DNA from 4 places in the Massilia scottii genome. Region 2 is predicted to be linked to each of the others. Evidence: predicted binding sites of a transcription regulator. Region 2 holds the regulator's gene; each other region holds the start of a gene.
The links. Region 2 encodes sigma-54, which starts transcription at its own class of promoters, with help from an activator protein. Its sites were predicted from a motif close to TGGCANGNAANCTGCTTT; they were not measured.
Positions count from the first base shown of each region.

Region 1: RBA41_RS16640 (PEP-CTERM sorting domain-containing protein) is a predicted target of sigma-54. The motif match lies at 6,201-6,218, and genes of this name have one in related genera.
Region 3: RBA41_RS16480 (TldD/PmbA family protein) is a predicted target of sigma-54. The motif match lies at 1,918-1,935, and genes of this name have one in related genera.
Region 4: RBA41_RS30950 (CmpA/NrtA family ABC transporter substrate-binding protein) is a predicted target of sigma-54. The motif match lies at 1,371-1,388, and genes of this name have one in related genera.

Region 1 is NZ_JAVCWM010000010.1:257,160-264,275, forward strand. Features, by position in the region: gene fusA (elongation factor G) at 1-1,820, shown strand, start outside; gene tuf (elongation factor Tu) at 1,900-3,105, shown strand; gene rpsJ (30S ribosomal protein S10) at 3,218-3,535, shown strand; partial or broken gene RBA41_RS33480 (IS66 family transposase) at 3,668-3,799, opposite strand; gene RBA41_RS16630 (hypothetical protein) at 3,975-4,601, shown strand; gene RBA41_RS16635 (alpha/beta hydrolase family protein) at 4,937-5,458, shown strand; gene RBA41_RS16640 (PEP-CTERM sorting domain-containing protein) at 5,465-6,160, opposite strand; gene creB (two-component system response regulator CreB) at 6,396-7,079, shown strand; gene creC (two-component system sensor histidine kinase CreC) at 7,076-7,116, shown strand, end outside.
Region 2 is NZ_JAVCWM010000009.1:155,756-162,871, forward strand. Features, by position in the region: gene RBA41_RS14900 (M23/M56 family metallopeptidase) at 1-1,159, opposite strand, end outside; gene RBA41_RS14905 (BlaI/MecI/CopY family transcriptional regulator) at 1,162-1,539, opposite strand; gene RBA41_RS14910 (enoyl-CoA hydratase/isomerase family protein) at 1,626-2,711, opposite strand; gene hpf (ribosome hibernation-promoting factor, HPF/YfiA family) at 2,810-3,175, opposite strand; gene RBA41_RS14920 (hypothetical protein) at 3,562-4,902, shown strand; gene RBA41_RS14925 (RNA polymerase factor sigma-54) at 4,925-6,397, opposite strand; gene lptB (LPS export ABC transporter ATP-binding protein) at 6,400-7,116, opposite strand, start outside.
Region 3 is NZ_JAVCWM010000010.1:222,110-229,225, forward strand. Features, by position in the region: gene RBA41_RS16470 (S1C family serine protease) at 1-772, opposite strand, end outside; gene RBA41_RS16475 (class I SAM-dependent methyltransferase) at 904-1,701, opposite strand; gene RBA41_RS16480 (TldD/PmbA family protein) at 2,078-3,715, shown strand; gene RBA41_RS16485 (TldD/PmbA family protein) at 3,731-5,068, shown strand; gene RBA41_RS16490 (TldD/PmbA family protein) at 5,129-6,766, shown strand; gene RBA41_RS16495 (TldD/PmbA family protein) at 6,781-7,116, shown strand, end outside.
Region 4 is NZ_JAVCWM010000038.1:24,307-31,422, forward strand. Features, by position in the region: gene plsY (glycerol-3-phosphate 1-O-acyltransferase PlsY) at 1-236, shown strand, start outside; gene RBA41_RS30940 (DsbA family oxidoreductase) at 297-959, shown strand; gene RBA41_RS30945 (DUF427 domain-containing protein) at 961-1,251, shown strand; gene RBA41_RS30950 (CmpA/NrtA family ABC transporter substrate-binding protein) at 1,439-2,674, shown strand; gene ntrB (nitrate ABC transporter permease) at 2,797-3,603, shown strand; gene RBA41_RS30960 (ABC transporter ATP-binding protein) at 3,600-4,397, shown strand; gene ftsH (ATP-dependent zinc metalloprotease FtsH) at 4,456-6,492, opposite strand; gene RBA41_RS30970 (endonuclease/exonuclease/phosphatase family protein) at 6,650-7,116, opposite strand, start outside.

The DNA of each region.
Region 1 (7,116 bases), on a different contig from region 2:
CCATTGAAGTTGAACGCTCGATGCGCGTGCTCGACGGTGCCTGCATGGTTTACTGCGCAGTGGGCGGTGTTCAGCCACAGTCGGAAACCGTATGGCGCCAGGCTAACAAGTACAAGGTGCCACGTCTGGCTTTTGTCAACAAGATGGACCGTACCGGCGCCAACTTCTTCAAGGTCTACGAGCAGATGCGCGCTCGCCTGAAGGCGAACCCGATTCCGCTGCAGATTCCTATCGGCGCCGAAGACAACTTCAAGGGCGTGGTCGATCTGGTCAAGATGAAAGCCATCTACTGGGACGACGCGTCGCAGGGCATGAAGTTCGACTACCGCGACATTCCTGCTGAGCTGCAAGAGCAGGCTGCCGAGTGGCGTCTGAAGCTCGTCGAAACCGCTGCTGAAGCGAACGACGAACTGATGAACAAGTACCTGGAAGAAGGCGACCTGTCGGAAGCCGAGATCAAGGCTGCTCTGCGCCAGCGTACCATCGCGTCGGAAATCGTCCCGATGATGTGCGGCACCGCGTTCAAGAACAAGGGCGTGCAAGCCATGCTCGACGGCGTGATCGAATACCTGCCATCGCCAATCGACATCCCGCCAGTCAAGGGCATGGACGAAGATGACCAGCCGACCACGCGTAAAGCAGAAGACGACGAGAAATTCTCGGCGCTGGCATTCAAGATCATGACCGACCCGTTCGTGGGCCAGCTGATCTTCTTCCGCGTCTACTCGGGCATGATCAAGTCGGGCGACACCGTCTACAATCCGATCAAGAACAAGAAAGAACGTCTTGGCCGTATTTTGCAGATGCACGCTAACCAGCGCGAAGAAATCAAGGAAGTCCACGCCGGCGATATCGCCGCCGCGGTCGGCCTGAAAGACGCGACCACGGGCGAAACCCTGTGCGATCCATCGTCGATCATCACGCTGGAAAAAATGGTCTTCCCTGAGCCGGTGATTCAGCAGGCAGTCGAGCCGAAAACCAAGGCTGACCAGGAAAAAATGGGCCTGGCGCTGAACCGCCTGGCACAGGAAGATCCTTCGTTCCGCGTGAAAACCGATGAAGAATCGGGCCAGACCATCATCGGTGGTATGGGCGAGTTGCACCTGGAAATTATCGTTGACCGCATGAAGCGCGAATTCGGCGTCGAAGCGACCGTCGGCAAGCCACAAGTGGCTTACCGCGAAACGATCCGCAAGGTGTGCGAAGAATCCGAAGGCAAGTTCGTCAAGCAGTCGGGCGGTCGTGGTCAGTACGGTCACGTTGTCCTGAAGATCGAGCCGCAAGAAGCCGGCAAAGGCTTTGAATTCGTCGACGCCATCAAGGGCGGCACCGTTCCACGCGAATACATCCCTGCAGTTGAAAAGGGTGTGCGCGGCACGCTGAACGCTGGCGTGATGGCCGGTTATCCAGTGGTCGACGTCAAGGTCACGCTGTTCTTCGGTTCGTACCACGATGTGGACTCGAACGAAAACGCGTTCCAGATGGCCGCTTCGATGGCATTCAAAGATGGCTGCCGTAAAGCATCGCCAGTCATCCTCGAGCCAATGATGGCCGTGGAAGTGGAAACGCCGGAAGACTACGCCGGTACCGTGATGGGCGATCTGTCGTCCCGCCGCGGTATGGTGCAGGGCATGGACGAGATCCCAGGCGGCGGCGGCAAGATCATCAAAGCCGAAGTGCCACTGTCCGAAATGTTCGGTTACTCGACCTCGCTGCGTTCCGCAACGCAAGGCCGTGCTACCTACACGATGGAATTCAAGCACTACTCGGAAGCGCCTAAGCACGTTACCGATGCAATCGTAACGGCCAAGGCCAAGTAATTCAGTCAGGGCCGCGCCATAAGTGCGGCCCTGATCATCGAAAAAAAATTGTAAAAATAGTCTTTAAAGGAAATTCAAAATGGCAAAAGGTAAATTCGAACGGACCAAGCCGCACGTCAACGTGGGCACCATCGGTCACGTCGACCACGGCAAGACCACCCTGACGGCAGCGATCGCTACCGTTCTGTCGAAGAAATTCGGCGGCGAAGCAAAAGCATACGACCAGATCGATGCGGCACCAGAAGAAAAAGCGCGCGGCATTACCATCAACACCGCACACGTCGAGTACGAAACGGCTAACCGCCACTACGCTCACGTTGACTGCCCAGGCCACGCCGATTACATCAAGAACATGATCACCGGCGCAGCACAGATGGACGGCGCGATCCTGGTTTGCTCCGCAGCTGACGGCCCAATGCCACAGACCCGCGAGCACATCCTGCTGGCACGCCAGGTTGGCGTTCCATACATCATCGTGTTCCTGAACAAGTGCGACCTGGTCGACGACGCAGAACTGCTGGAACTGGTTGAAATGGAAGTGCGTGAGCTCTTGTCGAAATACGAGTTCCCAGGCGACGACCTGCCGATCATCAAGGGTTCGGCACGTATGGCCCTCGAAGGCAACACCGGCGAGATGGGCGAAGTGGCGATCATGGCTCTGGCCGAAGCGCTGGACACCTACATCCCAACGCCAGAGCGCGCTATCGACGGTGCTTTCCTGATGCCAGTGGAAGACGTGTTCTCGATTTCGGGTCGCGGTACCGTTGTGACCGGCCGTATCGAGCGCGGTATTGTTAAAGTCGGCGAAGAAATCGAAATCGTCGGCATTTCCGACACCGTCAAGACCACTTGCACCGGCGTGGAAATGTTCCGCAAGCTGCTGGACCAGGGTCAAGCCGGCGACAACGTCGGTCTGCTGCTGCGCGGCACCAAGCGTGAAGACGTACAGCGTGGTCAGGTTCTGGCCAAGCCGAACTCGATCAAGCCGCACAATCACTTCACCGGTGAGATCTACGTCCTGTCGAAAGACGAAGGCGGCCGTCACACCCCGTTCTTCAACAACTATCGTCCACAGTTCTACTTCCGTACCACGGACGTGACTGGTTCGATCGAGTTGCCAGCGGACAAAGAAATGGTTATGCCAGGCGATAACGTGTCGATCACCGTCAAGCTGATCAACCCGATCGCGATGGAAGAAGGCCTGCGTTTCGCGATCCGCGAAGGTGGCCGTACCGTTGGTGCAGGTGTTGTTGCGAAGATTCTCAGCGAAGTCGCTGGTAAGTAATTCGTAGTAAGGGGCAGGAAAGCAGGTATACTTGCTTTCTTGCCTGATGTGCCCAAGCAAAAAATTCATATTGCCGGCTCCATGCCGGTTCGTTCTTTTTAAGGGAATTACCATGTCCGCACCAAACCAGAAAATCCGCATTCGCCTCAAAGCGTTCGACTACAAGCTGATCGACCAGTCCGCACTGGAAATCGTCGACACCGCCAAGCGTACCGGCGCTGTTGTCAAAGGCCCAGTCCCACTGCCAACCCGCATCCAGCGTTTTGACGTCCTGCGTTCGCCGCACGTCAACAAAACCTCGCGCGACCAGTTCGAAATCCGTACGCACCAGCGTCTGATGGACATCGTGGACCCAACGGACAAGACCGTTGACGCGCTGATGAAGCTGGATCTGCCAGCTGGCGTCGACGTCGAAATCAAACTGCAATAATCATTGCAGTGTTGCCGCCAGCGCATTAATATGCGCGGGCGAGTCAGGGCCGGGCGAGTTCGCTTTTAGCGAACGGACCCGGCCCTGATGCGTTTTACGGGCCGCATGCCTGGTGTGTGCCTTGAGCGGCACGACCTCGTACTTCAACTCACCAATGCGGCGCAAGGCTTCGCTCAGTGCAGAGGGGCAGGCTTCATACAAATCGTAGAATTTGCGCCGCGCATGCGCCCAGCAGGCTGCCTCCTGGATCGTGCCGTCCTCGTAGCGGTAAAGCGGCAAAACGTAAAAAATAGTACGCTAAGGCGGGTGAGGCAGAAGTCGAGGGTATGGTTTCGCCTGCGGATTCAATCGGTCCACGCAACCCACTCCTCGAATCGTTGAGCGTGTATCTTGGTCGCAATATGGATAATTTCCATCTAAACTTTCTCATTGGATTTACATGAAACGACTTACTCTGGCAGTCATCTCCATTTCGCTCGTGCTTCTGAGCGGCTGCGCAAGCTCGCCACCGCCTGCGCCGCAGTTCACCGAGTTGGCTATCCAAAGCCTGCCTCCACCACCAACGGACAAGGCGCAAGTCGTGTTCCTTGAGCCGATCAACTCGATCCAGGGTATAGTCCCCGTTGGCTTGTTCGAGGTGAACGGCGATACCCGTACCCACCTTGCCACGACCGGCTCGCACACCAAAGTCGCGCTTAACTTCACGCCAGGGCGCCATCTGCTGATGGCAGCACAGATTGGCATCAAGGCGCACTTTATGGAAATCAATGTCGAAGCCGGAAAGCGCTATTACGTGCTCGAGCGCTTCATCTATGGGAATGGATTCCAGCTGCGCCCTATACGCGTCAATGGCTCTTCGGACTACAGCGTGAACAGCACAGATTTCCCGTCCTGGAATTCAGTCACGCGTTTTGTCGCCATGACGCCTGCTAGTGTCGAGATATTCGAGAAACACAAGGAAAGCGTGAGTAAGACCCAAGCCGAAGGCTGGAGAGTCTGGAACGAAAAATCGCCGCAGCAACGTGCTGAATTAACGTTGAATCCAGAGGATGCAGTTGCGCACTAATCAGGTAACATGACGTAATCAGGCTTCCGCGTCAATCCCGTTGAGTTTGGCCATTCCGATCATTGAGTAAATAGCGGCCGTGCGCTCGCCCCCGCAGTCAGCGGCTATAACGAAGAGCACTGGTGGCCGCAAAGTCTGTCGCGCGACCAAAAGTCGCTGGTGGTGAGGTCGCGCCAGGATCGCGACACGTACGCCTGCTTCCGCTACAGCCTGTAGACGCGCAGCGTCGGCGAGCTGCTCGCCGCGCATCCGACCCAGGACATCTACGTGCCCGACACCGAGACCGACGGACAGTTCCGCCTGGTCGCCAGCGCCGGCATGAAATCTGTTGTCGAATGGTTCGATCCGGCCAGGGCGGCCATGCAGAAAAGCGTCGATGCCGCCTTGCCGGATCGCCTCAACATTACAGCTATGGGGGCTATGCCGCCATGTGGGGCTTGGCCAAGACGCCCGAGTTATACCGCTGCGGCGCCAGCTTTGCCGGCGTCAGCGATATTGCGTACATGCTCAAGGACGACTCCGATACCAATGCCAGGGCGACCGGACGCTTGAACACCAACATCCTGGTGGGCGGGGCAGGGCGTGACAAACAGGTGTTCGACCAGGTCTCGCCGCTCAGGAACGCGGCGCGCATCACGGCGCCGGTGCTGCTGGCCCACGGCGAATGGGACCGGCGCGTGCCGATCGCGCACGGCCGCAAGATGCACAAGGCGCTCAAGGAGGCGAACAAGGAAGTCGAGTGGATGATCCTGGAAAAAGAGGGCCATGGCATTTACCACGAAGACAACCGCGAGAAATTCTATGGCGCCCTGTTCAAGCTGCTCGAGCGCACCATCGGCCCGGGCGCACCGCGTTGATCCCGGTCAGGCCGGCCGGCGTGTGCGGCGGCGCGCACCGAGCATCGCCAGCGCGCCCAGTCCCAGCAAGCCGAGGCTGACCGGTTCCGGCACCGCCGCCACCGTACTCATCGAAAACTCCTGAATATCGCCGTAGAACACCGTGGAGCGGCCCGTGAGCACGTCGTTGTAGCCGAACTGCGACTGCTTCATCGCGTAGTCGTACAGGTCGGGGCGCACGGTGGTCGAGAAGGGCGTGGTCAGGCTGGCGTTGGCGCCGGCGAACAAGTGATCCACCGATTCGATGCCGTGGTAGGCGTACATGCTTTGGTCCTGCGTGGTCCAGTTCACGCCGGCGAACGCCTGGTCGGATCCCCACGCACTCGCGGTCGAGGCGCCGTTGGCGGTCTGCTGCTGGAAATGCCCGGTACGCCGGTAGTTGCGCGTTACGCCGTCGACGGTGATGCTGGCGCTGAACAGATTCAAGCCATACATGCCGTCATACTGGTTCAGGTATTGGTCGCGGGTGGAGCCAGTGTCGTCGAACGTCAGCGTCATCTGGTAGCGCTTGCCGACCAGGTCGCCCGGGCCGAATTCGTCCAGGTTGTTCTGGGCAACGCTGCTGATCACGCCGCGCGAAGTAGTGGTCAGAATGGTCGCGTGGGCGCTGGAGATCCAGGCCGAGGCAACGAGGGCGAACGCGAAGAATGATTTAGCGGACACGATATTCTTTCTTGTGGTTTGATTAAGATGACATAGTTGTTAAGCAAAAAACATGCCACTTGGAAATTAACGTTAGGTATCATCGGCTTAGGATTTTCCGTTAAGAAATGTCGTGAGCTTCTGTAAAATTTTCCGACAAGTGCGGCGCGCGGGCAGGGCGCGGCCCCGGGCCGCCGGTTGACTGGCCTGCGCCGGCCCCGGATACTGTCGCCATGACCACGATGAACGGAAGCGCATGCCTGTAACGATCCTGATTGTGGAAGATGAACTGGCCATTGCCGACAGCATCGCCTATGCCCTGCGCACGGACGGCTTCGTGCCGCGGCATGTGACCCTGGGTGCGCAGGCGCTCGACGCGATGCGCGGCGCCGACCCGGCCGCCGTGCCGGCGCTGGTGGTCCTCGACGTCGGCCTGCCCGACATGAATGGCTTCGAGGTGTGCCGCCAGCTGCGCCAGTTCTGCAACGCCCCGGTGATTTTCCTGACCGCGCGCAGCGACGAGATCGACCGCATCGTCGGGCTCGAAATCGGCGCCGACGACTACGTCACCAAGCCGTTTTCGCCGCGCGAACTGGTGGCGCGCATCCGCGTGGTGCTGCGCCGCCTGGCGCCGCCCGCCGCCGCGCCGGCCGGGCGTTTCGACATCCGCGCGGCCCAGGCGCGCATCCTGTACCGCGGCCAGGTGCTCGACCTGACCCGCTACGAATACCTGCTGCTCCAGGCCCTGTGCGAGCATCCCGGGCACGTGCTCTCGCGCGCGCAGCTGATGGACCGGGTCTGGGCCGACGCGCCCGACACGCTCGAGCGCACCGTCGACGCCCACATCAAGTCGCTGCGCGCCAAGCTGCGCCAGGTCGACCCCGGCGACGACCCGATCCAGACCCACCGCGGGATGGGCTACAGCCTGGCGGGCGCATGAGGATCGGCCTGCGCATCCTGCTCGGCTACTTTCTGAT
Region 2 (7,116 bases):
GGCCGCCTTCCAGGTTCTTGCGCGCGGCGCCGTAAAAACTGGTGACGCGCACGCGGTCGAGCGGCATCTGCCACTGCTGCGGCGCGCTGGCGATGGTGGCCGATGCCGCTGGCGCGGTCGATTCCGGTGCGCGCCAGGCAAACGCCGGCTGCAGGAACAGGCTTGCGCCCAGCACCGACACCAGCGCGCCGGCCACCGCGGCCTTGCCCGGCAAGCCAGGCGCGCGCAATCCCTGCTCGCGGATCAGGTTCACCCTGGCGCGCAGCGACGCGGCGTTCCCGTCGCCGAAGGCGATGCTGGCCGCAGGCGCGCCGAAGCTGTCCTGCTGTACCTTGAGCTGGGCCACCAGGGCGGCCGCATACTGCTTGCGCTGCTGGGTGGGACGGCCGGCCAGCACGGCGCGGTCGCACCCCAGTTCCTGCGCCCAGTTCAGGCGCCGGGTCAGCACCGCCAGCAGGGGATTGAACCAGAACAGCGTTTGCAGCAGCATGCCCGTGTGCAGCCACAAGGGATCGCGGCGCTGCCAGTGGGTCAGTTCGTGGGCCACGATCAGGCGCTGCTGCTCCTCGCTGAAGCTGCGCAGATGGCGCGGCAGCAGCAGGTGCGGCCGCGCGAGACCGGTCAGCATGGGCGAGATGGCGGCATCGGTTTCGGACACGCGCAGGCCGCGCCGCAGCAGCGCAGCCACCGGCTCGGCGCCAAATCCCGCGTGCTGCGCCAGCGCCGCGGCGTCGAGCGGGCGCGCGCTGGCCAGCAAGGCGCGCAGGCCGCGCTGCGCATGCATCCAGCGCGCCCCGGCCGCCAGCAGGCCGGCCGCGTACAGCGCCAGCCAGGCTTGCGCGAGCAGTTCGATGGCGTCGATGTCGTCTTCGGCGCCATCGGCCTCGCCGGCGCCGGAGTACTGCAGCGGCGCCGGGGCTGAGGCCACGGCGCGTTCGATCTCGATGGCCGGCAGCACGCTGTAGCTGGCGCTGTGCGGCAGCAGCGCCAGCGCGAAGGCGCATGCAATGGCCGCCTGCGACCAGAGCCACACCGAGCGGTGCCCGGCCAGCACCGGCCACACGCGCGTCGCGAGCGAGAGCAGCGCCAGGATGATGGCGGCCGCAATGCCGCAGGTGATGCTCGCTTTAAGGAAGGGAAAGGCGATCGCGTCAAACATGCTCAGTCCTTCGCGTCGGGCCAGTCTTGCAGCATCTGTTCGAGTTCGGCGAGTTCCTGCTGGTCGACCAGTTTACTGCCGGTGAACATATTGACGGGCAGCGGCGCATCGATTTCCATCACGCGGCGCCCGAAGTCGCGCGCAAAGGCGGCCAGGGTCGTCACCTTGTCGAGCTGGGCGCGGTAGACCTGCACCCCGTGCTGCGCGTGCTGCGACACCATCTGCTTGTCGAGCATGCGTTCGAGCGTCTTGCGGGTCGAGGAAAACGACCAGTCCAGTTCCGCGACGGCGCGCTCGTGCAGTTCGCGCGCACTCAGGGGCTGGTCTTTCCAGAGGACTTTGAGCAGGCTGAGTTCTGAAACCGAGGGAATGGCTGACATGACGATGCTCCACATTGTGACTAATGGGGCAAGTATGCGACATTTGTCACACAAGGTCAAGCACCAACCCGGCGGCGCGCCTTACATCAATCCAGATGGCGCAGCGGATGCGCCGTGGCCGGCCACACCGGCGCGAAGAAGCGCTCGACCATCTGCGCGTCGACCTGATCGAGGCTGGCCGGATTCCACTTGGGCGCATTGTCCTTGTCGATGACGAGCGCGCGCACGCCTTCGAGCACTTCGCCGTGCTCGAAATTGTGGCGCACCACGGTGCGTTCCATGCGCAGGCAATCGGCCACGCCCAGCGACGCGCCGCGCAGCAGCAGTTCGCGCGTCACGCACATCATCAGCGGGGAGCGCTGGCGCATCGCGGCCAGCGCCTTTTGCGCGAACTCGCCGTCGTCGCCTTCGAGCGAGGCCATGATGGCCGCCACCGAAGCGACGCCGAAATGGCGGTCGATGCCATCGCGCTGCGCGGCCAGGATCGAGGCGCCCGCATCAGCGGAAAAGGGCGCCGCAAACGCCTCGATGGCCGCGCGCAGCTGCGCGCCCGGTGTGGCCTCGATCAGTTCGCTGAGCGCGCCCATGTGCGCCTGCGGCACGAACAGATCGGCCAGCCCGACATACAGGGCATCGGCCGCGCCGATGGTCAGGCCGGTCAAGCCCAGGTAATGCCCCAGCTGCCCCGGCGCGCGCGACAGAAAATAACTGCCGCCCACATCCGGAAACAGGCCGATATTCACCTCGGGCATGGCCATCCTGGTTTTTTCGGTGACGATGCGGATGCGGCATTCGGGACCGCCCTGGGCAATGCCCATGCCGCCGCCCATCACCACGCCATCCATCAGCGCGATATACGGCTTGGGGTAAAAATGAATCAGGTGATTGAGCGCGTATTCTTCGGTGAAAAAATCTTCCAGAAGCGCGCTGCCGCCCATGGGCGTGGCATGCCCGCAATCGTGGAAAAAACGGATATCGCCGCCCGCGCACAGCGCTTTCTCGCTGCTGCTGCCAATGACCACGGCATCGATGGCGGGATCGCTACGCCATGCGCTCAATTCCTCGGTCAGGTCGCGCACCATCGCCAGCGACAGCGAATTGAGGGCCTTGGGGCGGTCGAGGATAATCATGCCGGTACGGTTGGCAACGCGGGTCTGGACGAATTCGCTCATGGCTGGCTGGTAGAAGAGGAAAAGAGCGCTATTTTATCGCGCATGGATGCAAAAAGGGCGCCACGCGGGCGCCCTTTGGCGAAAGGGACGGGGCCTGCTTATGCGGCCGACGGCGTCTCTTCTTCAGGCATCTCTTCAGGCATGTGCTTGATGGCCTGGTGATTATGGTCCTGGACCTTGCTCTTGTACTTCATGACCTGACGATCCAGTTTGTCGATCAGGGTATCGATGGCGGCGTAAAGATCGTGCGACAGGCTTTCCACATACACGGTTTTGCCCGACAGGCGCAGATTGATCTCGGCCTTTTGACGCTTTTCTTTTTCCGTCAGATTGTCGACGGTGAGGATGACAGCAATATCGATCACTTGATCGAAATGGCGCCTTACGCGCTCAAGCTTGCTCTGTACGTATTCACGGATGGCTGGCGTTACTTCAAGATGATGTCCACTGATTGTGAGATTCATACACACACTCCTAATGATAATGGCACTTCTTGTTACTATCGTTCGTACGCATGGCAGCGCAGAGGAACAGCGTTATTACAGCACGGACGAGGTGATCCTGTACGTCCGCAAAATTGCCAATCGATTAATGGGTTTAATGGTATTCAACTCCTTCATTTTTGTACCCGAGCAACTTTCTCTCGTGTAGAACCAAGTGTATCAGTTATTTGGCATAGCACAAGGTAAGCACAAAGACGCCAGGAATCAAGGGGAAATAGCCGGTATATTCTCTGCGGTATATCCTCGTAATACCGGCAGGATCGGAAAGTAGCAGGTGTGTAGACTGATATATATAAGACAACGGTCTTCACCTACAATCGCTTCCCCGCCCCTTCCCGACGACCGATATGTTCAAGCGATCCGCCTTTACCTCCCTGCTGCGCCTGGCCCTGGCCGGCGCCCTGTGCAACGCCGCGCCGGCCTTTGCCGCCCTCAGTTTCGACCTGAGCGTAGCCACCAAATACGCGGTGGCGTCGCACGGCAACAACCCGCCGCCGGACAAGATCGAGCAGTACAAGGTGGTCCTGGGCGAACACTATCTGTCGGTGAGCAGCGCGAGCGAATCGACGATCTACGACCTGGCGTCCCGGCGCCGCTACCAGATCGACCTGGCCACTCGGCGCTATGTCGATTACTCGCTGTTCGACGAAGCGGGCTTTCGCGTCCAGGAACTGAAGAACCGGTCGGTGCTGAACCGGGCGCTGAGCGTGGCCAAGGTCGACGTGCCGGCGTTCGACCCGGTCTTCGACGAACATGAGCTGTCGGTCGCGTCGGCGGCGCGCAAGCTGTCCGACTCGACCGAAGCCGGCGCCACCGTGCTGGCGGTCGACGGCCATCCGCTGGCGCGCATCCCGGCCGGCGGCACCAGCATCGGCGCCGGCGACGCGGCCAAGTTCGAGCGCATGATGCGCTACCGTTTCGGCGGCCATCCGCTGGTGCTGGCGCGCCTGGCCAGCGAGAAGCGCGTGCCGGCCGGCTTTGTGATGCACCACAAGCAGGTCGGCCACAGCCAGACGCGCACTTACACGGTCAGCGCGCTCAGGCAAAGCGCCCCCGCCAGCTACGACCTCAAGCCGTACAAGCCACGCACGGCAGCGGCCGACGAACTCGATCAGCTGCTCGACAAGGCGCAGGCGAATGCGGCCCCGCCAACGGCGGCAACCAGGCAAGCCTTCGAGACCGAGATCGCGCAAGCGTTCGCCGACAAGCGTGCATTCGACGCCATGCTCGGCATGTCCGAATTGGCCTTTGTCAGCGGCGAACAGATGAAAATGCCGACTCCGGAGCAGAAGGTGCTGCTCAACGCCGACCCGCAAGTGCGCGCGTTCGCGGCGGCGATACGGCCCAAGGGGAAGGCGGAGATGGAGGCGGCGCTCGCCAAGCTGCAGGAACTGCGCAAGCTCACCACACACAAGCAGCACATGCTGGCGCTGTTTGAAGCAAATTGGCGCGCCAAGCTGGGCGACGTGCGCGGCGCGCTACCGCTGTACGCCAGCGTGTTGCGCGCCAATCCAGCGCTGGCCGGGGCCTACAAGGATATGGGTGATGCGCTGTTCCTGAGCTACGACATGGCGCGCGCCTGGCGCAGCTGGGATGCGGGCCGGCGCATGGCACCCGGCCTGGGAACGTTCAAGGCGGTGAACCAGTACGAGCAGCTGCTGCTGCGCGAGCACCCGGAATTTTTCTAGGCGCCGCGCAGCTCTGAGCAGGCTAGAGGCACTTGCGCAGGGCGACCGGCGGAATCTTGAGCGCTTCGCGGTACTTGGCGACCGTGCGGCGCGCGATCACCATGCCCTGCTCGCCCAGCATGTCGGCGATCTTGCTGTCCGACAGAGGGCTCTTGGGATCTTCGGCGCTGGTGAGCTGCACGATCAGCGCGCGGATCGCCGTCGATGACGCTTCGCCGCCCGCTTCGGTGGCCACGTGGCTGCCGAAAAAATATTTGAGCTCGAACATGCCGTGCGGCGTCATCATGTACTTTTGCGTGGTCACGCGCGAGATCGTACTTTCGTGCAGGCCGAGCGTGTCGGCGATTTCACGCAGCACGAGCGGGCGCATCGCCACCGCACCGTGCGAGAAGAAATTGCGCTGGCGTTCGACGATCGCTTCGGCCACCCGCAAGATGGTATCGAAACGCTGGCGCATGTTCTTGATCAGCCACTTCGCTTCCTGCAGCTGCGCGCCCATCTGCCCTTCGCCCTTGCCCTGCTTGAGCAGCGCGGCGTACATGCTGTTCACGCGCAGGCGCGGCATGACATCGTTATTGAGCATCACCGACCAGCCGTTTTTCGCCTTGCGCACGATCACGTCCGGCACCACGTAGTCCGATACGTCCGACGCGAACTCCGCGCCCGGATGCGGATTGCACTGGCGGATCACGGTCTGCGCCTCGCGCAAGTCTTCATCGTCGCAGTCGAGCGCCTTTTTCAGCTTGTTGAATTCACGCTGCGCGAACCAGGTCAGGTGGTTCTCGACGATGGTCAGCGCCATGCGCCGCGTCACCAGCGCCACACAAGGCATGCGCCGGATCTGCAGCGCCAGGCACTCGGACGCGTTGCGCGCGCCCACGCCAACCGGATCGAAACTTTGCAGCAGCGCCAGCGCCGTGCGCAGTTCTTCAATTTCGATATCCAGCTCGGGTGGCATGCGCTCGTGGATTTCTTCCAGCGTTTCGGTCAGGTAGCCGTTGTCGTCGATGGCGTCGACGATCAGTTCGACCAGCGCGCGGTCGCGCGCCTCCAGCACGGTCACGCGCATCTGCTCCATCAGGTGCTCGCGCAAGGTGGTGGCCGAGGCTTCCAGCTGCGGGCGCGAATCCTCATCGTCGGATGTCTTGGCGCGACCGAGGTCGCCCCATTCGCCATCGTTGTCGCTGCTGGCCGGGCTGTCCGCCTCGCCGCCTTCGAAGCCCTCGCCTTCGGCCGGCGCCGGCGCATCCTGCGCACCCGGCTCGGGCGCCGCTTCGGTCGGCGTCGAGGTGCTGCTGATGGCGCCATCGCCCAGCAGGCGCACCGAATGATCGAGCGGATCGTCGAGCCGTTCGAGCAGCGGGTTGTCGCTTAACAGCTGTTCCAGTTCCTGGTGCAGTTCCAGGGTCGACAACTGCAGCAGCCGGATCGACTGCTGCAGCTGGGGCGTGAGGGCGAGGTGCTGTGAGGTGCGTAGTTGAAGGGACTGTTTCATGCCTACATCCGGAAGTGTTCGCCCAGGTAGACCCGGCGCACGGATTCATCGGCGATGATGTCGTCGGGTCGACCGGAGGCGAGCACCGCACCCTGGTTGATGATGTAGGCGCGATCGCAAATGCCGAGCGTTTCGCGCACGTTGTGGTCGGTGATCAGGACCCCGATGCCGCGCTGCTTGAGGAAGCGCACGATGCGCTGGATCTCGATGACGGCAATCGGATCGACCCCGGCGAACGGTTCGTCGAGCAGCACGAAACGCGGGTTGGTCGCCAGCGCGCGCGCGATCTCGACCCGGCGCCGCTCGCCGCCCGACAGCGACATGGCCTGGTTCTCGCGCAGTTTTTCAATTTGCAGGTCGGCCAGCAGGGTGTCCAGGCGTTCGTTGATCTGGGCTTTGGTCAGCGACTTGCCGTCCACCTTTTGCAGTTCCAGCACGGCGCGGATGTTTTCTTCCACCGTCAGCTTGCGGAACACCGACGCTTCCTGCGGCAGGTACGACAGGCCGAGCGCGGCGCGGCGGTGGATCGGCAGGCTCGAAATATCGACTCCGCTGATATCGATCGTGCCCGCGTCCGACGGCACCAGGCCGACGATCATGTAGAACGAGGTGGTCTTGCCGGCGCCGTTGGGGCCGAGCAGGCCGACCACCTCGCCGCAATCGACCTGCAGCGACACGTCGCGCACGACCAGGCGCTTGCCGTAGCTTTTCTGCAGCCC
Region 3 (7,116 bases), on a different contig from region 2:
CCGGGTTTTCGAGCGTCTGCACTTCGTCCGTGAGGGATGGCTTGCCGTCGTACTTGCCGTCGGCGACGTCGCGCAGGAACAGGTCCACTTCTTCGTTGGGGATGATGTAGCCGATGTTCTGCGTGTTGGCGGCGCCGCCGAAGGCCAGGCCTACCATCTTGTCGTTGGCAATCGCCGGGCCGCCGCTGTTGCCCGGGTTGATCGCGGCATCGATCTGGATGCGCAGGCCGGTGGTGCCCATGCTGTAGTTGGCGAATTCGATGCGCGAGACGATCCCCTTGGTGATCGACAGCGAGGTGCCGCCGGTCGGGTAGCCGTAGGCGAATACCTGGTCGCGCACGTCCGGCAGCACGCTGGCGCGCGACACTGGCGCGTGGGTGTCGAAGAACGACTCGTCGTCGAGCTTGAGGATGGCCAGGTCGATTCCGCGCGCGACCGCCACCACCGTGGCCGACACCTTGCCGCCGGCCTGGCTGGCCTGCACCTGGACCTGGCTGGCGTAGCCGACCACGTGGGCGTTGGTAAGAATGCGCTTGCCTTCGATGACCACGCCGGAGCCGGTCACCTCTACCGGCGAGGTCTTGGTCCATGGCTTGTACGGGTCGGGACGGCGCAGCGTGGCAAACACCTTGACGACCGAGTTTTCGAGATTGGCGGGAATGGCGGCCACCGGCGCGGCCGGCGACGCGCTGCTGGTGGCGTCTTGTGCGGCGTGGGCCAGCAGGCTTGCCGCGGCAAGAGCGGCGGCAACGGCGATACGCGATATGTTCATTGGATAATTTCTTGTTGGAGGAAGGAGCGACGAGCGTTAATCATACACGCGCATGGCGTGCCGCTCCAGCGTCCCGCCTGTGCCGGACAGGCAGACAAAAAAACGGCCCCTTGCGGAGCCGTCATCACCTGTCAAGGCTTTACGAACTTGAGCGTCATGCGGTCGCTCTCGCCGATCGCCAGGTACTTCTCGCGGTCGACATCCTTATTGGCCAGCACCGGCGGCAGGGCCCACACGCCCTTGTTGTGGTCAGCCGTGTCCTTGGGGTTGGCGTTCACTTCCGATTTGCCGGCGAGCTTGAAGCCGGCGCTTTCGGCCATCTTGATCACGTACGCTTCCTGCACGTAGCCGGTATCGGCTTTCGGCTCCTTGCCGGCCGGGGCACGGTGTTCCACCACGCCGAACACGCCGCCCGATTTCAGGCTGTCGTGGACCTTCTTGAACACTTCCTTGACCTTGTCGTCGCCATTGCCCATCCAGTTGTGGAGGTTGCGGAAGGTGACCACCAGATCGGCGCTGCCCGGCTTGGCGAAGTCGTACGCGGTCGGTACTTCGAATACGCCGCGCTGGACCTTGTCGAACATGGCCGGTTTCGATTCAAGCTTCCTGGTCAGGTTGGCCGCGTACTTGCGCGCGCCTTCCTTGGCCGACGTCGGCGACTCGCCGGCGGCGATCAGCTTGCCCTTTTCGCGCAGGTAGGGCGCCAGGATTTCGGTGTACCAGCCGCCGCCCGGCGACAGTTCGACCACCGTCATGGTCGGCTTGATGCCGAAGAAGGTCAGCGTTTCGTATGGATGGCGGGCGCCGTCGCGCGCGACGTTGGCGGGCGTGCGCTCGGTATTGGCAATGGCTGCTTTGAGTGCGTCATCGGCATGGGCTGCGCCGGTCATGCCAGCGGCCATCATCGTGGCCAGGATCAGTTGTTTCATGTGTTTTCGTCTCCGGTATTGGTATGTACTACAGGGATAAGCTGCGGCGGGCGATGTGATATCGCCGACAAGCGCGATGATCGAGTATGCACGCTTGAAGGTCAAGCCGAATCTCATATGTACATACTGTCCGCCACAGCGTGCGGACACTGCTTCGGACAGTGCGGACACCGTCCGCCGGACACTCCAGGATTCCCGAATCAAGGACTTAGCCAGTGGCACAATCTTTGCGTATTCTTTTGGCCATTTTGCTGGTAAGGTTCTTTCTGATTTTCGTTCAGGCCCGTATTCGGCATGGTTCAGGTGAGCTGCAAAACAAAGCGCGTTCGCGCAGTCCGGCGGGCCGCTACCTTCGTGGTCAGTGTTAGGAGATACTATGGAACGACGTGCTTTTCTCAATATCAGCGGCCTGGCATTGGGCACGATGCTGGTGCCGGTTTTCGGCAACGCCATCGCCGCTGAAGAATTACTCAATCCCCTCGCGGCAAAGTTCAAGAAGACCCTGGCCGACGTGGCCCTTAACGCCGCCACCGGCGCCGGTGCCAGCTACTGCGACGTGCGTATCGGCCGCTACCTGAACCAGTTCATCACCACGCGCGACCTGAACGTCGAAAGCGTGACCAATACCGAATCGGCCGGCGTGGGCGTGCGTGTGCTGTGCAACGGCGCCTACGGCTTTGCCGCCACCTCCGACATGTCGCCCGATGCGGTGGCCGGCGCCGCGCGCCAGGCGGTCGCCATCGCCAAGGCCAACGCCAAGCTGCAATCCGAACCGGTGCGCCTGGCGCCCGTGAAGGGCGTGGGCGAAGTGGCCTGGGCCACCCCGGTCAAGAAGGACTGGCGCACGGTTCCCATCAAGGAAAAAGTCGAGCTGCTGATCGCCGCCAACAAGGCCGGCATGGACGGCGGTGCGAGCTTCATGCAGTCGCTGATGTTCCAGGTGAACCAGCAAAAGTATTTCGCCTCGACCGATGGCTCCTACATCGACCAGGACGTGCACCGCATGTGGATGCCGGTGTTCGCCACCGCCGTCGACAAGGCCACCAACAAATTCCGCTCGCGCCAGGGCTTGTCCACGCCGGTCGGCATGGGTTACGAATACCTCGAGGCGCGCGCCGAGGACAAGATCAAGGCCGCCGGCGGCGTGTGCACCCTGTACAAGAATTCGTACGACCTGATCGAAGATGCGCGCGCCTGCGGGCGCCAGGCCAAGGAAAAGCTGACCGCCAAGTCGGTCGCGCCGGGCAAATACGACCTGGTGCTCTCGCCCGAGCACCTGTATCTGACGATCCACGAGTCGGTAGGCCACCCGACCGAACTCGATCGCGTGCTGGGCTACGAGGCCAATTACGCCGGTACCAGCTTCGCCACCCTCGACAAGTGGGAAACGAAGAAATTCAAGTACGGCTCCGAGCGCGTCAACATCGTGGCCGACAAGGTCGCGCCAGGCTCGCTGGGCGCGGTCGGCTATGACGATGAAGGCGTGCCGGGCAAACGCTGGGACATCATCAAGGACGGCATCCTGGTCAACTACCAGGCCACCCGCGACCAGGCCCACATCATCGGCGAGAAGGAGTCGCACGGCTGCTCGTACGCCGACAGCTGGAGCAGCGTGCAGTTCCAGCGCATGCCCAACATTTCGCTGCAGCCGGGTAAAGCCAAGCTCACGCCCGACCAGATGGTCAAGGATGTCAAGAAGGGCATCTACATCGTCGGCGCGGGCTCGTTCTCGATCGACCAGCAGCGCTACAACTTCCAGTTCGGCGGCCAGCTGTTCTACGAAATCAACAACGGCAAGATCGGCGCACCGCTCGAAGACGTGGCCTACCAGTCGAACACCCAGGAATTCTGGAACGCCTGCAGCGCCATCTGCGACGAGAGCGACTGGCGCATGGGCGGCTCCTTCTTCGACGGCAAAGGCCAGCCAAGCCAGGTCAGCACGGTGTCGCACGGCTCGAGCACGGCCCGCTTTAACGGCATCAACGTCATCAACACCGCACGCAAGATCGGCTAAGCCAGGGAACCGCATATGAAAGTTCTGACTCAAGAAGAAAGCAAGCGTATCGTCGAGCGCGTCATGTCGCTGACCAAGGCGGATGAATGCACCGTCCGCGTTTCCGGCGGGCGCACCGGTAACATCCGCTATGCGCGCAACAACGTCTCGACCGCGGGGCTGGTGGACGACGCCTCGCTGGTGGTGCAGGTCGCGTACGGCAAACGCCAGGGCACCGCCAGCATCAATGAATTCGACGATAAGTCGCTCGAAAAAGTCGTGCGCCGTGCCGAGGACCTGGCGCGCCTGGCGCCGGAAAACCCGGAGTTCATGCCGGCCGTCTCGAAGCAGGCGTACAAGGCGTCGGAGACGTTCAGCCGCGCCACCGCCGCCATCGATCCCGAATTCCGCGCCCAGGCCGCGGCCTACAGCATCGAGGCAAGCCGCAAGAACAAGCTGGTATGCGCCGGCTTCTTCACCGACAGCCACTCGTTCCAGACCATCGCCAATTCGAACGGCGTGTTCGGACACCAGGAAGAGACCAACATCGACTTCACCTGCACCGTGCGTACCGAAGACGGGCGCGGATCGGGCTGGGTCAAGCGTTCCGCCACCGACGTGGCGCGCTTCGATGCGCGCGAAGCATCCGACGTGGCGATCGAAAAAGCCCTGCGTTCGGTCGACGCCAAGGCGCTCGAGCCGGGCCGTTACACGGTCATCCTGGAGCCGGCCGCAACGTCGGACCTGATCGGCTTCATGCTCGGTGGTTTCGACGCGCGCCAGGCCGACGAGGGCCGCAGCTTTTTGTCGAAGAAGGGCGGCGGCACGCGCCTGGGCGACAAGCTGTTCGATGCGCAGGTTAATATCTGGTCGGACCCGTGGGACAAGGATGTGCCGGTCATGCCCTGGGATGCGGGCAACATGCTGGCGCGCGAGCGCATGAACCTGATCAAGGATGGCAAGGTATCGGCGCTCGATTATTCGCTGTTCTGGGCGAACAAGAAAGGCGTGCGCGCCATTGGCGCGCCCGGGAATATGATCATGGGCGGGACCAGCAAATCGACCGCGGAACTGATCGCCAGTACCAGGAAGGGCGTGCTGGTCACGCGCACCTGGTACATCCGCGAGGTGGACCCGCAGTCGGTGCTGCTGACCGGTTTGACGCGCGACGGCACGTTCTACATCGAGAACGGCAAGATCAAGTATCCGATCAAGAACTTCCGCTTCAACGAAAGCCCGGTGACGATGTTGAACAATATCGAGGCGATCGGCAAACCGCAGGTGATCGCGGGCGACGAGGTGCCGTATTCGATGCTGATTCCGCCGATGAAGGTCAGGGATTTTAACTTTACGTCCTTGTCGGACGCAGTGTAATTGTGGCTTTCGCGCGGGCGCTGGTCCTGCGCGGAGGCATGCAGCAAGCAGGAGTAAACAGTGGAACGACGTACCTTCCTCAGAATCAGCAGCGGCGCCGCCGGCGCGATCATGGTGCCCATCTTCGGCAACGCCATCGCGGCCGAAGAATTAATGAACCCGGTCGCGATCGCGTTCAAAAAGTCGCTGGCCGACGCTGCGATGAACGCCGCCACCAAGGCCGGCGCGAGCTACTGCGATGTACGCATCGGCCGCTACCTGAACCAGTTCATCACCACGCGCGACCTGAGCGTGGAAAACATCGTCAATACCGAATCGTCCGGCGTGGGCGTGCGCGTGATCGCCAACGGCGCCTACGGCTTCGCTTCGACCAACGACATGTCGGTAGATAGCATCGCCGCCGCCGCGCGCCAGGCGGTCGCCATCGCGCGTGCCAACAGCAAGCTGCAAAGCGAGCCGCTGCGCATGGCGCCGGTCAAGGGCGTGGGCGAAGTGGCATGGGCCACACCGTTTACGCGAGACTGGCGCACGGTGCCCATCAAGGACAAGGCCGATATGCTGATCGCGGCCAACAAGGCGGGCCTGGACTCGGGCGCCAGCTTCATGACCTCGACCCTGTTCCAGGTCAACCAGCAAAAGTACTTCGCCTCCACCGACGGCTCCTACATCGACCAGGACATCCACCGCCTGTGGGCGCCGCTGACCGCCACCGCCGTCGACAAGGCCAGCAACAGGTTCCGCACGCGCGACAGCCTGGCCGCACCGGCCGGCATGGGCTACGAATACTTCGACGCCCGCCCGGCCGACAAGATCAAGGCCGCCGGCGGCGTCGCCACGCTCTACACCAGGTCCTACGATATCGTGGAAGACGCGCGCGCCGCCGGCCGCCAGGCGCGCGAAAAACTCGGCGCCAAGACGGTCGAGCCGGGCAAGTACGACCTGGTGCTCTCGCCGGAACACCTGTTCCTGACCATCCACGAGTCGGTCGGCCATCCAACGGAACTGGACCGCGTGCTGGGCTACGAAGCCAATTACGCCGGCACCAGCTTCGCCACGCTCGATAAATGGCAGACCAAAAAATTCAAGTTCGGCGCCGACCGGGTCAACTTCATCGCCGACAAAAACGAACCGGGTTCGCTCGGTGCAGTGGGCTACGACGATGAAGGCGTGCCGGCCAAGCGCTGGGACATCATCAAGGACGGCGTGCTGGTGAACTACCAGGCCACGCGCGACCAGGCCCACATCATCGGCGAGAAGGAGTCGCACGGCTGCTCGTATGCCGACAGCTGGAACAGCGTGCAATTCCAGCGCATGCCGAACATTTCGCTCGCCGCCGGCAAGGAACGCCTCACGCCCGACGAGATGATCAAGGACGTCAAGAAGGGCATCTACATCCTCGGGCGCGGCTCGTACTCGATCGACCAGCAGCGCTACAACTTCCAGTTCGGCGGCCAGCTGTACTTCGAGATCAAGAACGGCAAGATCACCGGCCCCCTGGAAGACGTGGCCTACCAGTCGAATACCCAGGAATTCTGGAACGCCTGCAGCGCCATCTGCGACCAGCGCGACTGGCGCATGGGCGGCTCGTTCTTCGACGGCAAAGGCCAGCCCAGCCAGGTCAGCGCGGTCTCGCACGGATCTAGCACCACCCGTTTCAACGGCATCAACGTCATCAACACCGCCCGCAAGATCGGCTAAGGAGAAAGAGCAGCATGAAACAGCTGAACCAGGAAGAAGCAAAACGCATCTGCGACCGCGTGCTCGGGTTTTCCAAGGCCGATGAATGCCGCGTGGTGCTCAACGGCACCCGCACCGGCAATATCCGCTACGCGCAGAACAGCGTGTCGACGGCGGGCCTGAACGAAAACATGCAGCTGACCGTCAGCGTCGCCTTCGGCAAGCGCCAGGGCACCGCTTCGATCAATGAGTTCGACGACAAGTCGCTCGAAAAAGCCGTGCGCCGCGCCGAAGACGTGGCCCGCCTGGCGCCCGAGAATCCGGAATTCATGGCGGCGATCGGCAAGCAGGAGTACAAGGCCTCGAACGCG
Region 4 (7,116 bases), on a different contig from region 2:
TGCTGGCGACCTGGCTGGTGGTCGCCTTCGCCTCGCGCTACTCCTCGCTGGCGGCACTGGCGGCTTCCGTTGCCGCGCCAATTTACTACGGGCTGGCGTTCGGCATCGATGAACTGTTTTTCGCCGTGGTGGCGATGAGTTCGCTGCTGCTGTACCGCCACAACCAGAACATCGCCAACTTGATGGCCGGCAAGGAAAGCAAGATCGGCAGCAAATCGGCCGGCGCCAAAAAATAGGGTGTGCGGGTGCGATCTGCCGCTTGGCGCTAGAATGGAACGCCCGACCGACAGGAGCGCCTGGTGACCAAGCTGAAAATTGATTTTGTATCCGATATCTCCTGCCCCTGGTGCGTGATTGGCCTCAAGTCGCTGGAACAGGCGCTGGGCCGCCTGGACGGCGTGGCGAGCGCCGAACTGCACTTCCAGCCCTTCGAGCTCAATCCGAACATGGTTGCCGAAGGCCAGGACATCGGCGAACATCTCACTGAAAAATACGGCGCCACGCCGGAGCAGGGCGCGCAGACACGCGACATGATCCGCGCCCGCGGCGCCGATCTGGGCTTTCGCTTCGACATGGATGCGCGCAGCCGCATCTACAACACCTTCGACGCGCACCGCCTGCTGCACTGGGCCGAGCTGCAGGGGCGCCAGCGCGAACTGAAAATGGCGCTGTTCGAGACCTACTTCACCAAGGGCGAGAGTCCGGGCGACCATGCCGTGCTGGCGCGGGTGGCGGGCGAAGTGGGCCTGGACGCCGCGCAGGCGGCCGAGGTGCTTGCCAGCGGCGCGTATGCCGGCGACGTGCGCGAGCGCGAGCGGTTTTATCAGCAGCAGGGCATCAGTTCGGTGCCGGCCATCATCATCAACGACCGGCACTTGATTTCGGGCGGGCAGCCGCCGGAAGTGTTCGAACAGGCGCTGCGCCAGATCGCAGCCGAATCCACGTCACAGGAGCATTGAGATGCCTACAGCAAGCTGGAACGGCGCCGTGATCGCCGACGCGCCGCAGGATCAGGTGCAGATCGTCGAAAACAATGTGTATTTCCCGATGTCGGCGGTCAGGCAGGAATATCTGCAGCCGAGCGCGACTGAGACGAAGTGCCCGTGGAAGGGCACGGCGAACTATTTCAGCTTGCTGGTCGATGGCGAAAGCAACCGCGATGCGGTGTGGACCTACCGCGCGCCGTTCGATGCGGCCAGGCAGATTGCCGGGCATGTGGCATTCTGGAAGGGCGTGACCGTCCAACGCTGACCCGACAGATCCCGCGATTGACGGGCGCTTTTGGTGCGCCGCACAATAACGGTGCCGAAAACCGTCCATCGCGGCGCTTTGCGCCGCTAAGTTCTTCCTCCCTCACTCTCATTGCCCGCTGGCACGCCGTTTGCTGATGCCTTGGTAACGGCGCACGCCTGCGCCTGGCTTGCCAAACGAGGGAACCATGACGACCGACCGCACCATCCTGACCCGCCGCACCCTGCTCAAGGCCGGCGCCGCCGTCTCGCTCACCGGCCTGGCCAGCGGCGGTGTCTTCGCCGCCGGCTCCGACAAGCCCGAAAAAGAAGACATCAAGATCGGCTTCATTCCCCTGACCGACTGCGCCTCGGTGGTGATGGCCTCGGTACTCGGCTTCGACAAGAAATACGGCATCAAGATCGTCCTGAGCAAGGAATCGTCCTGGGCCAGCGTGCGCGACAAGCTGGTCAACGGCGAACTCGATGCCGCGCATGTGCTCTACGGCCTGCTGTACGGCGTCCAGATGGGCGTGGGCGGCGCCAAAAAGGACATGGCGGTCCTGATGAACCTGAACCACAACGGCCAGGCCATCACCCTCTCCAAAAAAGTGGCCGACAAGGGCGGCGTGGACGGCGCCTCCCTCGCCAAACTGATGCAGACTGACAAGCGCGAATACTCCTTCGCCCAGACCTTTCCGACCGGCACCCACGCAATGTGGCTGTACTACTGGCTGGCCACCTACGGCATCAACCCGCTCAAGGACGCCAAGGTCATCACCGTGCCGCCCCCGCAGATGGTGGCCAATATGCGGGTCGGCAACATGGATGGCTTTTGCGTGGGCGAGCCGTGGAACCACCGCGCCATCGTCGACGGCGTCGGCATCACCGCCGCCACCACCCAGGATATCTGGAAAGACCACCCGGAAAAAACCCTGGGCACCACGCTCGAATGGGCCAAAAAATACCCGAACAGCGCACGCGCCCTGATTGCCGCCGTACTGGAAGCGAGCAAGTGGATCGACGCCGGCCTCGTCAACAAGACCAAAATGGCCGCCACCATCGCCGACAAGTCGTACGTGAACACCTCGGTCGATGTCATCAACCAGCGCATCCTGGGGCGCTACCAGAACGGCCTGGGCAAGACCTGGGACGATCCGAACTACATGAAGTTCTACAACGACGGCTCGGTCAACTATCCCTACCTGTCGGACGGCATGTGGTTCCTGACCCAGCACAAGCGCTGGGGCTTGCTCAAGACCGAACCGGATTACCTGGCCACCGCCACCAGCGTCAGCCAGATCGGACTCTACACCGAGGCGGCCGCGATGGCCAAGGTGAGCGTGCCCAAGTCGCCGTTGCGCACGGTGAAAATGCTCGACGGAACGGTTTGGGATGGCAAGAATCCCAAGGCCTACGCCGAATCCTTCAAGATCAAAGCCTGAACCGGGAGCCCATGATGAGTGCCGTGCTGGAATCGATGTCGACTACCCCGAGCGCTGTGCCGCAGGCCGCGCCGGTGCCTGAAAAACGCGCGCGCAGCGAGCGCCTCGCCAGCCAGGGCGTGATGCTGAGCGATGGCAAGTCGCGCCTGCGCGGCGTGGTTTTGGCGCTGCTGCCGCCGCTGATGGGACTGGGCTTGCTGGTGCTGCTGTGGCAGATTTTATCGGTCAACAACACCAGCTTTCCCTCGCCCGCCGTGACCTTCGCCGAAGCGGTGCGCATGTTCGCCAATCCTTTCTACCGCAATGGCCCCAATGATCAGGGCATCGGCTGGAATATCCTGGCCTCGCTCAAGCGCGTGGCGCTCGGCTTCGGGCTGGCGGCCGCGGTCGGCATTCCGCTCGGCTTCATGATCGGGCGCTTCCGTTTTCTGGCGGGCATGTTCAATCCCATCATCAGCCTGCTCAAACCTGTCTCGCCGCTGGCCTGGCTGCCGATTGGCTTGCTGGTGTTCAAGTCCGCCGACCCGGCGGCGATCTGGTCGATCTTCATCTGCTCGATCTGGCCGATGATCGTCAACACCGCCGCTGGCGTGCAGCGCGTGCCGCAGGACTACATGAACGTCGCGCGCGTGCTGCAACTGTCGGAATGGAAAATCTTCACCAAGATCTTGCTGCCGTCGGTCTTGCCCTACATGCTGACCGGCGTGCGCCTGGCCATCGGCACCGCGTGGCTGGTGATCGTCGCCGCTGAAATGCTGACGGGCGGGGTCGGCATCGGCTTCTGGGTGTGGGATGAGTGGAACAACCTGAACGTGCCGCACATCCTGATCGCCATCGTCGTCATCGGCGTGGTCGGGCTGGCGCTCGAACTTGCCCTGGTGGCCCTGGCCAAGGCATTTACCTACGAAGAAGCGGGGGAACTGACATGAACAGGAAATTCATTGAAGTGCAGCACGCCGAAATGGTGTTCGAGACCCGCAAGGGGCGCTTTCACGCACTGAACAATGTCAGCCTGACGGTGGCGCAGGGCGAATTCGTCACCCTGATCGGCCACTCGGGTTGCGGCAAGTCGACCCTGCTCAACCTGCTGGCGGGATTGACCAGGGCGACCGACGGCACCCTGATCTGCGCCGGCCGCGAGATTGCCGGACCGTCGCCCGAGCGCGCGGTGGTATTCCAGAACCACTCGCTGCTGCCGTGGCTGAGCTGCTTCGAGAATGTGTACCTGGCGGTCGAGCGCGTGTTCTCGAACAAGGAATCGGTCAGCCAACTGCGCGATCGCACCAGTGCGGCGCTGGCGCTGGTGGGCCTGAGCGCGGCGGCGCTCAAGCGCCCCAACGAGATATCGGGCGGCATGAAGCAGCGCGTGGGCATTGCGCGCGCGTTGTCGATGGAACCGAAGGTGCTGCTGATGGACGAGCCCTTCGGCGCCCTCGACGCCCTCACGCGCGCGCACCTGCAGGATGAATTGCTGCGCATCGTGGCCCAGACCGGATCGACCGTGGTGATGGTGACCCACGACGTGGACGAGGCGGTGCTGCTGTCGGACCGCATCGTGATGATGACCAACGGGCCGGCGGCGACCATCGGCGACATCGTGCAGGTGCGGCTGGCGCGCCCGCGCGAGCGGGTGGCGCTGGCGCATGACGCGCTGTATATCGAGTACCGCACGCGCGTGCTGGAGTTCCTGTACCACCGCCAGTCAAGGCCGCAGGCGGCTTGACGGGACGGGGTGGGCGGGGCGGGGCTGCTGCGAGGTGACACCCGTGGGTGGAAGGCTCTCAGGCCGGCGGGCCGGTTGCCGCCGGCAGTGGCCTTGCCTCCAGCGCTGGCGCCGGCGGCAGGCCGGTGATCGCCAGAATATCGTGCTCGTCCAGCGTTTCTTTTTCCAGCAGCGCGCGCACCAGCGCGTCGAGCTGGGGCCGGTGCTGGCGCAGCAGGCGCAGCGCGTCGGCGTGGCAATCGTCGATGATGCGCAGTACCGCGAGGTCGATACGGCGCGCCGTTTCGTCGCTGAACGGCTTCTCGCCGGCGAAGCCGGCGGCGCCGCCCAGGAAGGGGTTCGGGCGCGGCGCCAGCTGCACCATGCCGAGTTCATCGCTCATGCCCCAGCGCGTGACCATGTTGCGCGCCAGCGTCGTCGCCTGCTCGATATCGTTTTCGGCGCCGGTGGTGCGGGTGCCGTACACAATCTCTTCGGCCACGCGCCCGCCCAGCATGCCCACGATGCGTGCCCGCAGATAAGCCTCGGGATAGTTGTAGCGGTCCGTCTGCGGACGCTGGTAGGTCACCCCCAGGGCTTGCCCGCGCGGCACGATCGTCACCCGGTGCACCGGGTCCGCGCCGGGCACGACCAGGCCCAGGATGGCGTGGCCGCTCTCGTGGTACGCAATCCGTTCGCGGTCCGCCTCGCTTAACAGGATCGGGCGCTCGGGACCGAGCACGATTTTTTCCAGCGCGTCCATGAAATCCTTTTGCCGCACGTCGGACTGCTCGCGCCGCGCGGCAAGCAGGGCCGCCTCGTTGACCAGGTTCTTCAGGTCCGCGCCGGACAGACCCGGCGTGGCGGCCGCCAGGTGCGCCAGGCTGACGTCTTTCGCCAGCGGCACCTTGCGTACATGCACGTTGAGGATCGCCTCGCGCCCGGTCTTGTCGGGCAGGTTGACGATCACGCGCCGGTCGAAGCGTCCGGGGCGCAGCAGCGCCTTGTCCAGTACATCGGGCTGGTTGGTGGCGGCGAGCACGATGATGCCCTCGCGGCTGGAGAACCCATCCATTTCGGTCAGGATCTGGTTCAGCGTCTGTTCCTGCTCGCTGGTGCCGCCAATCGCCATGGCACCGCGTGCGCGGCCGATGGAATCGAGTTCGTCGATAAAGATGATGGCAGGCGCATGCTCGCGCGCCTGCCTGAACAGATCGCGCACGCGCGCCGCGCCGACGCCGACGATCATTTCGACGAACTCGGCGGCGCTCATCGAGAAAAACGGCACGCCCGCTTCGCCCGCCACCGCCCGGGCCAGCAGCGTCTTGCCGGTGCCGGGCGAGCCGACCAGCAACACGCCCTTGGGCGCGGCGCCGCCCAGGCGCGTGTACTTGCCGGGGTCTTTCAGGAAGTCGACCACTTCGACCAGCTCATTTCTGGCCTCGTCGATCCCGGCCACGTCGTTGAAGGTCACGCGCGTCGCGCTCTCCTGGTCGTAGCGGCGGGCCTTGCTCTTGCCGATGCCGAAAATGGAGGCGCCCAGGCCCGCACCGTGCTGTCCGGTGCGCCGGAACAGCCAGAAGTAAAAGCCGATCAGCAGCAAGGCCGGCCCGAATCCGTAGAGCAAGGTAGCCCAGGCACTGCCGGCCTGCAGGGATACGGCACTGATTTCGACACGGTGGTTAATCAGAAATTGTTCCAGGCCGGGGTCGACGAACGCCGGCAAGGTGGTGCGAAATGCCTGTGCCGGCTTGGGCGGCTCCGTGAAGAGGGGCGTGGCGGGCGCATTGCCGCCATCCGCTTTTTTGCGCTCGGGGGGAGGCCAGGTGAAAGGGCTTGTGAAACGGCCTTCGAGAACCTCGCCCCGGCTGTAAATCGAATTCACATTTCCTTTCGCCACTTCCTGCTTGAACACCGTGTAAGGAATCGTGACAGGCGTATCCGCAGCGGGAAGAAAGGCTCTCATCACGAGATAATTGACAAGAAGAATGATCGCAAATGCGAGCCAGGTGTTGCGCGGCGGAAGCTGATTTTGCGCGGCCGTGCCGCTGCCGCCAGCCGCAGGCGGAGCCGGGCGTGATTGCTGGGGAGGACGGGAAAAATCATCGCGCTTCATAAGATGATTTGGCAACTCACCCAGCTGAAAGTTGCAGTGATCTGAAAAATATATCCGGATTTTTGCCAGTGGCCCGGCGCCAATCGCGCCTTCACAAACAGGCGCGGTGGATTGCCGCGGCAGCACAGGGCGCTGTGTCACCGCCGCCAAGCCCGACTCATGCGATATCGAGCACAATCGGCTGATGATCCGAGGCCGCCGTTTCCGACTGCACTTCCACCTCGGTCACGCGCGAGGCCAGATCGCTGGTGAGGAAAAAATAGTCGAAGCAATCGGCCCGCTCCGGCCACTTGAAGCCATGCAAGCCGGCGGTCGGCGCGCGCGCGATTTCCGGATGGCGCAGGCGCCACGCGTCGACCAGCGGCAGCGCGATGCTGTCGTCCGGCGCGATCAGTTCCTGGTAGTCGGGCGAATCGGGCGTGAAGTTGAAGTCGCCGCAATAGATCGCCGAGCCCGGCCGGAATCCGAGCTGGTACGGCGGGTCCATGGTCGGGTCCGGTTGGAAGATACGTGCCCGCTCGCACGCTTCCCAATGCAAATACTTGATGTGCCGCACCTGCGCCATGCGCTGCACCGGCGAGTAGTATTCCAGATGCGTGGTCAGCACGCGGACCTTGCCGCCGG